DNA from 3 places in the Pantoea jilinensis genome. Region 2 is predicted to be linked to each of the others. Evidence: riboswitches for the same ligand, from Rfam matches in the RefSeq annotation. Region 2 holds a riboswitch; each other region holds the start of a gene.
What was found. Region 2 has a riboswitch for thiamine pyrophosphate ahead of thiB (thiamine ABC transporter substrate binding subunit). Riboswitches for the same ligand answer to the same signal wherever they lie in the genome.
Positions count from the first base shown of each region.

Region 1: linked by a shared signal. The riboswitch ahead of KTJ90_RS21105 (FAD-dependent oxidoreductase) and the one ahead of thiB (thiamine ABC transporter substrate binding subunit) in region 2 are both predicted to bind thiamine pyrophosphate.
Region 3: linked by a shared signal. The riboswitch ahead of thiC (phosphomethylpyrimidine synthase ThiC) and the one ahead of thiB (thiamine ABC transporter substrate binding subunit) in region 2 are both predicted to bind thiamine pyrophosphate.

Region 1 covers NZ_CP077748.1:350,089-353,295, forward strand. Annotated here, with positions in the region: gene KTJ90_RS21095 (thiazole synthase) at 1-735, opposite strand, end outside; gene thiS (sulfur carrier protein ThiS) at 738-935, opposite strand; gene KTJ90_RS21105 (FAD-dependent oxidoreductase) at 919-1,863, opposite strand; TPP riboswitch at 1,995-2,114, opposite strand; gene KTJ90_RS21110 (ArsR/SmtB family transcription factor) at 2,256-2,570, opposite strand; gene KTJ90_RS21115 (alkene reductase) at 2,587-3,207, opposite strand, start outside.
Region 2 covers NZ_CP077746.1:3,391,717-3,394,923, forward strand. Annotated here, with positions in the region: gene sgrR (HTH-type transcriptional regulator SgrR) at 1-1,194, shown strand, start outside; TPP riboswitch at 1,230-1,332, shown strand; gene thiB (thiamine ABC transporter substrate binding subunit) at 1,379-2,365, shown strand; gene thiP (thiamine/thiamine pyrophosphate ABC transporter permease ThiP) at 2,341-3,207, shown strand, end outside.
Region 3 covers NZ_CP077746.1:3,832,656-3,835,862, forward strand. Annotated here, with positions in the region: gene nudC (NAD(+) diphosphatase) at 1-448, opposite strand, end outside; gene KTJ90_RS18050 (Rsd/AlgQ family anti-sigma factor) at 538-1,044, shown strand; TPP riboswitch at 1,198-1,298, shown strand; gene thiC (phosphomethylpyrimidine synthase ThiC) at 1,386-3,207, shown strand, end outside.

The DNA.
Region 1 (3,207 bases), on a different replicon from region 2:
AATGGGCGTAGAGGCAGAGGCCATATCACGCTGCTCCATCAGGCCCGCCTGGAATCCCTGATGTCCACCATAAATCGCAGCAGCAAACGCACCGGCCATCCGCACCGGATCGCCTGCTTTTGCCACCGCTGTGTTGAGCAGCACACCGTCGAAACCCATCTCCATAGCCTGCGCCGCCTGACCGGGTGAGCCGATACCTGCGTCGATAATCAGCGGCACATCTTTAAACCACGCACGCATCGTGCGCAGCCCTTCGATATTGCGCAGCCCCTGACCGGAGCCAATTGGCGCGCCCCAGGGCATCAGCACTTCGCAACCCGCTTCCAGCAATTTTTCACCGACAATCAGATCTTCGGTGGTATAGGGAAAAACCTGGAAACCGTCAGCACAGAGGATGCGGGCGGCTTCAACCAGTGCAAAAGGATCGGGTTGCAGCGTGTCAGCATGGCCGATCACTTCCAGTTTGATCCATGGCGTGTCGAACAGTTCACGCGCCATTTGCGCCGTTGTCACGGCTTCTTTTACCGTGTGGCAACCGGCTGTATTCGGCAGAATGCGCTTGTTGAGCTGTTGCAGTAGCGTGCGGAAGGCACCCCCTTCGCTGCCCTCCCGTCGAAGGCTGACAGTAATGATTTCTGCACCTGAGGCGTCGATCGCCTGCTGCAGAATGTCGGGAGACGGATAGCCAGCAGTACCCAGAAGAAAGCGGGATTGCGGCGCAAATTGATAGAACATCATTAACCTCCCTGCATTGGTGACAGGATTTCCAGCTGATTACCCGCCTCAAGTTGCTGGCTGGCATACCGGCTTCGCGGCACAAACTCACCGTTCAGCGCGGCGGCGACGGAGCGCGGGTCGATCTGCTGCTCCTGCAGCAGTTCCGCCAGCGTGCCTGCATCGGTTTCAATCGTGCGTCCATTAAGTTGAACTCGCATGAGTCATCTCCTGAGTCAGTTGCAGCATGAGGTTTTCAGCCATGATCGGAGCCAGCAAAAAGCCATGGCGATACAGCCCATTGAGCGAAAAACGGCCATTCTCAAAACGAACCTCCGGCAGGTTCTGTTGATAGGCAGGGCGCAGGCCGGTGCCGCTCTCCACAATCCGCGCTTCAGCCAGCGCCGGATGCAGACTGTAAGCGGCGCTTAGCAACTCCATCATGGCTCTGGCGCTAATCGGACTGCTGTCGTGACTTTCGACCATGGTGGCACCCAGCATGAAGTGCCCTTCTGCTCGGGGCACCAGATAGCAGGGAAAGCGAGGATGCAGCAGCCGGACAGGACGGGAGAGCTGAACGTCATGCGTCTGGAGGATCAGCATTTCACCCCGTACGGCGCGCAGCGCGGGCTGCTGATCCGCGGCGTGAATGCCACGGCAGTCAATGATGGTGCCGGTGGGTTCACCACTGTGTAAGGGCACGCCAGCCTGTTGTAATTTGTCACGCAGTTGCTGCAACGCGCGGCGGGGATCGAGATGCGCCTCCGCCGCAAAATACAGACCACGGGCAAAGCGATTTTCCAGCGCCGGTTCGATATCACCCGGTACGACCCACTCATGTTTTTCCGTCATGCTGGCGAAGCGCGTCAGTTCGCGGCTATCACGCGGCGGCGCAACCACCAGCGTACCCTGCTGTTCCACGCCATCAACACGTTGCGACCACCAGCCTGCAGCGTGCTGGCCCCAATCGATCACCTGCTGAGGCGCGCTTTCCGCTTCGCACCAGGGCGCGAGCATGCCACCCGCCCAGTGTGAGGCGGCACGACAGTCAGGCTGCGTAATGATTTCGACGGTTTCGCCCCGCTCCATCAGCAGTGTGGCGACGCACAGCCCGGCCACGCCACTGCCAAGCACCGACCAGCGGCTCATGATGTCCACCGGCGAGGAAGAAAGAGATTCTGGATGAGATATTTCACTTTGGCCTCGTTATACGTTAACGAAGACCCGTGATACGGAGGGAAAAGGCAGAGGCGTCGTGCATGCGCCCCTGCGGCAAGTATCTGATGCGATACCCGTCTTCCTACGCCAGTATCAACTGGGTCAGGTTCTAAGGGTCGCTAAGCCGCGCGATGCGCTATTAGCCTCTCAGTCTCTCTGGCGAGACTCCCCTGACGGGTTTAGTTGTAAGTGAAGCGGGCAGCTTCGTCAAGCGCGCAAAGGATGGCTGCTAAGAATTTTAGGGGACAGGCAAGGTTTTGCGCCAGAGTCAAATGCAATGCGTTAGCAGTAGGCAATGAGAGGGTGTTTAAACTGCAGTCGCCTTACAGCGCCTGCAGTGATTGTGTCAGCACGTCGGTGATTTCACGAATACGCGGTTCAGCACGACGATAATAGGTCCATTTGCCCACTTTGCTGGCTTCGACCAGCCCGGCACTGTGAAGTGCTTTCAGGCATAACGACGTGGCGGGCTGTGATAAGCCCGCCTTGTCCTGTATGAGGCTGGCACAGACGCCATACTGATCGAAGGGATAGAGCTGGGTATAGCCCGCAAACGCTTCTTCAGGATGCTTAAGCCACTTCAGCACTGCCACTCGGGTTGGATTGGACAGTAACTTCAGGGCATTTTCGGGGGACATGCCGCCTCACAGAGTATCAGGATTGAAAAACAGGATAGTCAGTATAACCCTTCTCCGTGCCGCCATACAGAGAGGCGTGGTCGACCTCATTCAGCGGATGACCTGATTTAATGCGTGCAGGCAAATCAGGATTAGCGATAAATGAACGACCAAAACCAAACAGATCGCCCCAGCCTTTTTCCAGTACATGCTGCGCTTTTTCAGCCGTGTAACGACCGGAATAGATGATCGGAGAGCTGAATGTTTCCCGCAGCGCAACGCGGAAACTTTCAGGCATGTCCGGGCTATTATCCCAGTCCGCTTCGGCAATGGAGAGATAACCGACTTCAAGTTCATTCAACAGTTTAGCGGCACGGATGTAGGTGGCATGGGGATCGCTTTCAACCAGACCGAGATAAACGCGCTCTTCGTCAGTACTCGAAAACAGAGGGGCAAACCGAACGCCCACGCGATGGCTGCCAAAGACCGAGCTGACGGCCTCAACGACTTCACGCAGGAAGCGCAGACGATTCTCCGCTGAGCCACCATATTCATCCGTACGCAGATTAGTATGCTCTGAAATAAACTGGTTAATCAGATAGCCGTTAGCGGAATGCAGTTCCACGCCGTCGAAACCGGCTGCTTTGGCGTTCTCCGC
Region 2 (3,207 bases):
ATAAATGAGGAAAACGGGGAAATCGAACCCGATATTGCGCACCACTGGCAGCAGACGTCTCCACTTCACTGGCGCTTCTTCCTGCGTCCGGCGATTCGCTTCCATCACGGCAGAGAACTGGAGATGGAGGATGTGCTCGCCACGCTGGAGCGTCAGCGCCCCCATCCGCTCTTTTCCCATATTGCGCAAATCGACTCACCTGCCCCCTGGACGCTGGATATCCGTTTAAGCCAGCCCGACGAGGGCTTGCCCTGGCTGCTGGGCAGCGTCAGTGCGATGATCCTGCCGCGCGAATGGCCGACGCTGCACGACTTTGCTCGCCAGCCAGTTGGCACCGGTCCTTACCGGGTGATCCGCAATCAGGAGAGCCAGCTGAAGATCGAAGCGTTTGATGACTACTTCGGTTTTCGCGCGCTGATTGATGATGTCTCTATCTGGGTACTGCCCGACATCAGCGATGAGCTGGTCTATGCGGGTGTCCGTCTGCAGGGCGACAGCACCGATGAAGTTCAGGAGGAGAGCCGCCTTGAAGAAGGCTGCTACTATCTTTTGTTCGACCAGCGTTCAGAGCAGGGTCGAAACGAAGCGGTCCGGCGCTGGGTCAGCTACCTGTTTAACCCCATCGCCCTGCTCAATCACGCTGGTGTCGGCTATCAGCGCTACTGGTTTCCGGCGTATGGTCTGCTGCCACGCTGGCATCATCGCCGTGACCTGACGCCAGTAGAAAAACCGCCCGACTTAACCCATCTGACGCTGACCTGGTACAGCCAGCACGTGGAGCATGAAGGCATCGCGAATGCGCTACGTCCGCTGCTGGCAGAGCATGGCGTCACGCTGGAGACCCGTGAGATCAGCTACGAAAGCTGGTATCAGGGCGAAACGGAGAGTGATATCTGGTTGGGAAGCGTGAACTTTACCCTGCCGCTGAATTATTCGCTGTTCGCACAGCTTTATGAGATCCCGCTGCTGCATCACTGCCTTGCTATCGACTGGCACGGCGATGCGGCCCGCTGGCGCGAGAAAGCGCTGCCGCTGGCCGAATGGAGCAAACAGCTGGTCGACGAAGCCGGCCTGCATCCGCTGTTTCATCACTGGCTGTTGCTTGAAGGGCAGCGCAGTATGCGCGGCGTCCGGATGAATACGCTGGGCTGGTTTGATTTTAAATCGGCCTGGTTCGCCCCACCCGCGCTGTGACGCTTTCGCCCCGGCGCTGAAATGACTAGAATGTGACGTTCTCAACGGGGTGCGGCCTGCCACAAGCAAGCCGCTGAGAGAGACCCGTCGAACCTGATTCGGTTAATACCGACGTAGGGATTTGAGAGGCCTCTGTGCTCAGATCCTTTGCGACTCATCCCCTATTCTCCTGAAGGAGCGCAAAGTGTTAAACAAAGTTCTGCCGGTGCTGCTGTTACTCTCCGCCCCCGTTCTGGCGGCTAAGCCGGTTCTCACGGTCTACACCTACGACTCCTTCTCCGCCGACTGGGGCCCTGGCCCGGCGGTTAAAAAAGCCTTTGAAGCACAGTGCGACTGCGAGCTGAAATTCGTCACGCTGGAAGATGGCGTGTCGCTGCTGAACCGCGTGCGGATGGAAGGCAAAAACAGTAAAGCCGATGTGGTGCTGGGGCTGGATAACAATCTGGTGCAGGCCGCGCAGAAAACAGGTCTGTTTGCCGAAAGTCAGGTCGACACATCGACATTAAAACTGCCCGATGGCTGGCACAACACCACCTTCGTGCCGTTCGATTATGGCTACTTCGCGTTTGTCTATGACAAAACCCGGCTGAAAAATCCGCCAAAAAGCCTGAAAGAGCTGGTCGACAGCCCGGAGAAGTGGCGGGTGATCTACGAAGATCCCCGAACCAGCACGCCCGGCTTAGGTCTGCTGCTCTGGATGCAGAAAGTCTATGGCGATCAGGCTCCGCAGGCGTGGCAAAAGCTGGCGCAGAAAACCGTGACGGTCACCAAAGGCTGGAGTGAAGCCTATGGCCTGTTCCTCAAGGGCGAAGGCGATCTGGTGCTGAGCTACACCACCTCTCCGGCTTACCACATCATCGAAGAGAAGAAAGAGAATTACGCCGCTGCACCCTTTGCAGAGGGTCATTATCTGCAGGTCGAAGTTGCCGCGCAGCTAGCCAGCAGCAAACAGCCGGCGCTGGCACAGCAGTTTATGAAGTTTATGGTCTCACCTGACTTCCAGCGCACCATCCCCACCGGCAACTGGATGTATCCGGTGATTGATACGCCGCTGCCAGCAGGTTTCGCGGCGCTCAACGTGCCTTCCACCGCTCTGCAGTTCTCACCGGAAGAGGTGGCCAGCCAGCGTTCAGGCTGGATTAGCCAGTGGCAACGCGCCGTCAGCCGCTGATGCCGCGCTGGCTGATTCCCGGTTCGCTCGCCACGATATTGCTGACCATCGTGGCATTTATGGCGTTCGGTGCACTCTGGAGCGCCGCACCGGACACGGACTTACGTAGCGTGCTGCAGGATGACTACCTGCATCACGTTATCGCGTTCTCTTTCGGTCAGGCTCTGCTCTCCGCCCTGCTGTCACTGCTGCCTGCGGTGCCGCTGGCGCGGGCGCTCTATCGACGCCGTTTTCCGGGTCGTCTGTTGCTGCTGCGCCTGTGCGCCATGACGCTGGTGCTGCCGGTGCTGGTCGCGGTGTTCGGTCTGCTGACCGTCTATGGTCGCAATGGCTGGCTGGCGCAGTTGTGCCAGCTGGCAGGGATGGGTTATCACTTCTCCCCGTATGGTCTGCCAGGCATCTTGCTGGCGCACGTCTTCTTTAACCTGCCGCTGGCGACCCGCCTGATGCTGCAGGCGCTGGAGAGTATTCCGGCGGAACAGCGTCAGCTGGCGGCACAGCTCGACCTGCGCGGCTGGCATCATTTTCGTCTGCTGGAGTGGCCATGGCTGCGGCGTCAGCTGTTGCCGACCGGTGCGCTGATCTTCATGCTCTGTTTCGCCAGCTTTGCCACCGTACTGTCACTCGGCGGCGGTCCGCAGGCCACTACCATTGAGCTGGCGATCTTCCAGGCGCTGAGTTATGACTACGATCCCGGACGCGCAGCGCTACTGGCGCTCATCCAGCTCGGCTGCTGTCTGACGCTTGTGCTGCTCAGCCAGCGTTTCAGCAAGGCGATTCCCGCCGGAACCAGTCAGCTGAACGGCTGGCGTGATCCGCAGGATTCGCGTGGAGCACAGCTG
Region 3 (3,207 bases), 440 kb from region 2:
GATGGCGGGCATGGTTCGCCAGCAGGATTTCATCGCCGCGACGGATCGCCACAATAATGCAGGGTGCAATCTGCGGATAGTAACGCTCGCGGCAATGGCTGCAGAGACAGGCAAATTCATGTTTGCTGTGATGCATTTCATGGCCGCAATAGCCGCACCAGCGATGAGAACGGTAGAATTCCGCCAGCTGAACACCGCGACCCACCAGCTGAAACAGCGCTGCATCCTGATCGATTAGCTGACGGACTGAGAACATATCGGCAGAACGCGGTTCACAAATCAGCCAGACTTTTTCGCCCTGCCACTCACCGATGGTCCGGGCCTTACTGCCAGTTAAACCAAATTTTTCGGCGTTTCCGTGGGGTAAATCACCTTGTGGCAACCAAATTTTCTGTTCATGGCTGACAATCCACCATCCAGCGTCTACGCTTGAGATTTCGCATTGCATTTATTTCGTCATCCTTAGCGTCAAATCGCACGCTGAAGCCCTGATGTTAAGTGTGTAGATAAACAACTATAACTCACATGGAGTTAGATATGCTTAACCAGTTAGACGTCCTGGCTGAACGCGTAGGTGGCAGTAATGAACTGGTCGATTCGTGGCTTGAAGCCCGTCGTCAGCTACTGGTGACCTATTATCACCTGGTGGGTCTTAAACCTAATAAAGAGGCGCTGACGCGTCTGGATGAACAGGCGCTCGACAACTTTTGTCATGGCCTGGTCGATTATCTTTCTGCGGGTCACTTCAGTATCTATGAACGCGTGATCAGTGAAATGAGTGGCGACAGCCCGATGATCGCTGCCGCGCAGATCTATCCCCCGCTGGAAGCCAATACGGAACGTCTGATGCAGCTCTATGACGGCCACCTTCAGCAGGCGATTGATGACGAAAACTGCATGACCTTCCAGCAGGCGTTGTCCGAAGTGGGCGAAGTGCTGGAAGCCCGGTTTACACTTGAAGATAAGCTGATTCAGCTGGCATGGGACAACAAGCTCGTCCCCCCGCCAGTGGCGAATGACAGCCAAATCGCCCGCCCGGCCTGATTATCGCCGTCGGGAAAGGGGTTGAGATTATCTTCCAGCCCTTTTATGCTAAACAGGTTCTGCGGAGCGCTTTCCAATGAACCTTTTTTATTTGTGCTTTGAAATTTAAGCTTTTTACGCCGGAGTCTGTTACAGGACGCCAGTGCAAAAAGTAGCTTCTTGTCGGAGTGCCCAGTTGGGCTGAGACCGTTAATTCGGGATCCGCGGAACCTGATCAGGTTAGAACCTGCGAAGGGAACAAGAGTAAATATTCTCTGTATGTCAGCACGCTTACGCTGTCTATACGGTTACTCCTTCCGAACTCCGGACAAGCATCGTTCCCTCTTAACAGGAAGATTGCTATGTCTGACCCAAAAATGACCCGTCGTGAACAGCGTGCCCAGGCGCAGGAATTTATCGATTCTCTGCAAAGCGGCAGTGCCTTTCCCCAGTCCCGTCGCATCTGGATTACCGGCAGCCGGGAGGATATTCGCGTACCCATGCGTGAAATTACCCTGAGCCCGACCCACACTGGCGGTAGCAAAGAACAGCCTCTCTATGAGCAAAATGAAGCGGTGCCGGTCTATGACACGGCAGGCGCTTATGGTGATCCCGCGGCAGAGATTGATGTGCATCGTGGCCTGGAAAAGCTGCGCGCGCGCTGGATTACTGAACGCGGCGACAGCGAACTTCTTGAACAGAACAGCTCAGGCTATACCCAACAGCGACTGGCTGATGAGGGGCTGGATCATCTGCGCTTCGATCACCTTCCGACACCGCGCCGTGCCCGTGCCGGGCGCCGCGTCACGCAGCTGCACTATGCCCGCCAGGGGATCATCACCCCGGAGATGGAGTTTATCGCTCTGCGCGAAAACATGGGGCGCGAGCGAATCCGCAGTGAGGTGCTGCTGCAACAGCATCCGGGTCACAGCTTTGGTGCGCATCTGCCCGCCCGCATCACCCCCGAGTTTGTGCGTCAGGAAGTTGCTGCCGGACGCGCTATCATCCCGGCGAATATCAATCACCCTGAATCAGAGCCCATGATCATAGGCCGCAACTTTCTGGTTAAGGTTAACGCCAACATCGGTAATTCGGCGGTGACCTCTTCCATTGAAGAAGAAGTGGAAAAGCTGGTCTGGTCAACTCGCTGGGGTGCCGATACGGTGATGGATCTCTCTACCGGTCGTTATATTCATGAAACGCGCGAATGGATTTTGCGCAACAGCCCGGTGCCTATTGGTACGGTGCCGATCTATCAGGCGCTGGAAAAAGTGAATGGCGTGGCGGAGGCGCTGAACTGGGAAATATTCCGGGACACGCTGCTTGAACAGGCGGAACAGGGCGTCGATTACTTCACTATCCACGCGGGCGTGCTACTGCGTTATGTCCCGATGACGGCGAAACGTCTGACCGGCATCGTCTCGCGGGGCGGATCGATCATGGCGAAGTGGTGCCTGTCCCATCATCAGGAGAGTTTCCTCTATCAGCACTTCCGTGAGATCTGTGAAATCTGTGCGGCGTACGATGTCTCCCTGTCGCTGGGCGATGGCCTGCGTCCGGGTTCGATTCAGGATGCCAACGATGAAGCGCAGTTTGCCGAACTGCGTACCCTGGGTGAACTGACCCGTATTGCCTGGGAATATGATGTTCAGGTAATGATTGAAGGTCCGGGCCACGTGCCGATGCATATGATCCGCCGCAACATGACGGAACAGCTCGAGCTGTGCGATGAAGCCCCCTTCTACACCCTCGGTCCGCTGACCACCGATATCGCGCCCGGCTATGACCATTTCACCTCGGGTATCGGTGCCGCCATGATTGGCTGGTTTGGTTGTGCGATGCTGTGTTATGTCACACCTAAAGAGCATCTGGGTCTGCCCAACAAAGAGGATGTGAAACAGGGATTGATCACCTACAAAATCGCGGCGCATGCCGCCGATCTGGCCAAAGGCCACCCCGCTGCGCAGATCCGTGATAACGCCATGTCCAAAGCGCGCTTTGAATTCCGCTGGGAAGATCAATTCAATCTGGCGCTGGATCCCCACACGGCGCGTGCTATGCATGACGAAACCCTGCCGCAGGAGTCAGGAAAGGTGGCTCATTTCTGCTCGATGTGTGGCCCTAAATTCTGCTCAATGAAAATTTCTCAGGAGGTGCGCGAGTTTGCAGCACGCCAGGATGCGC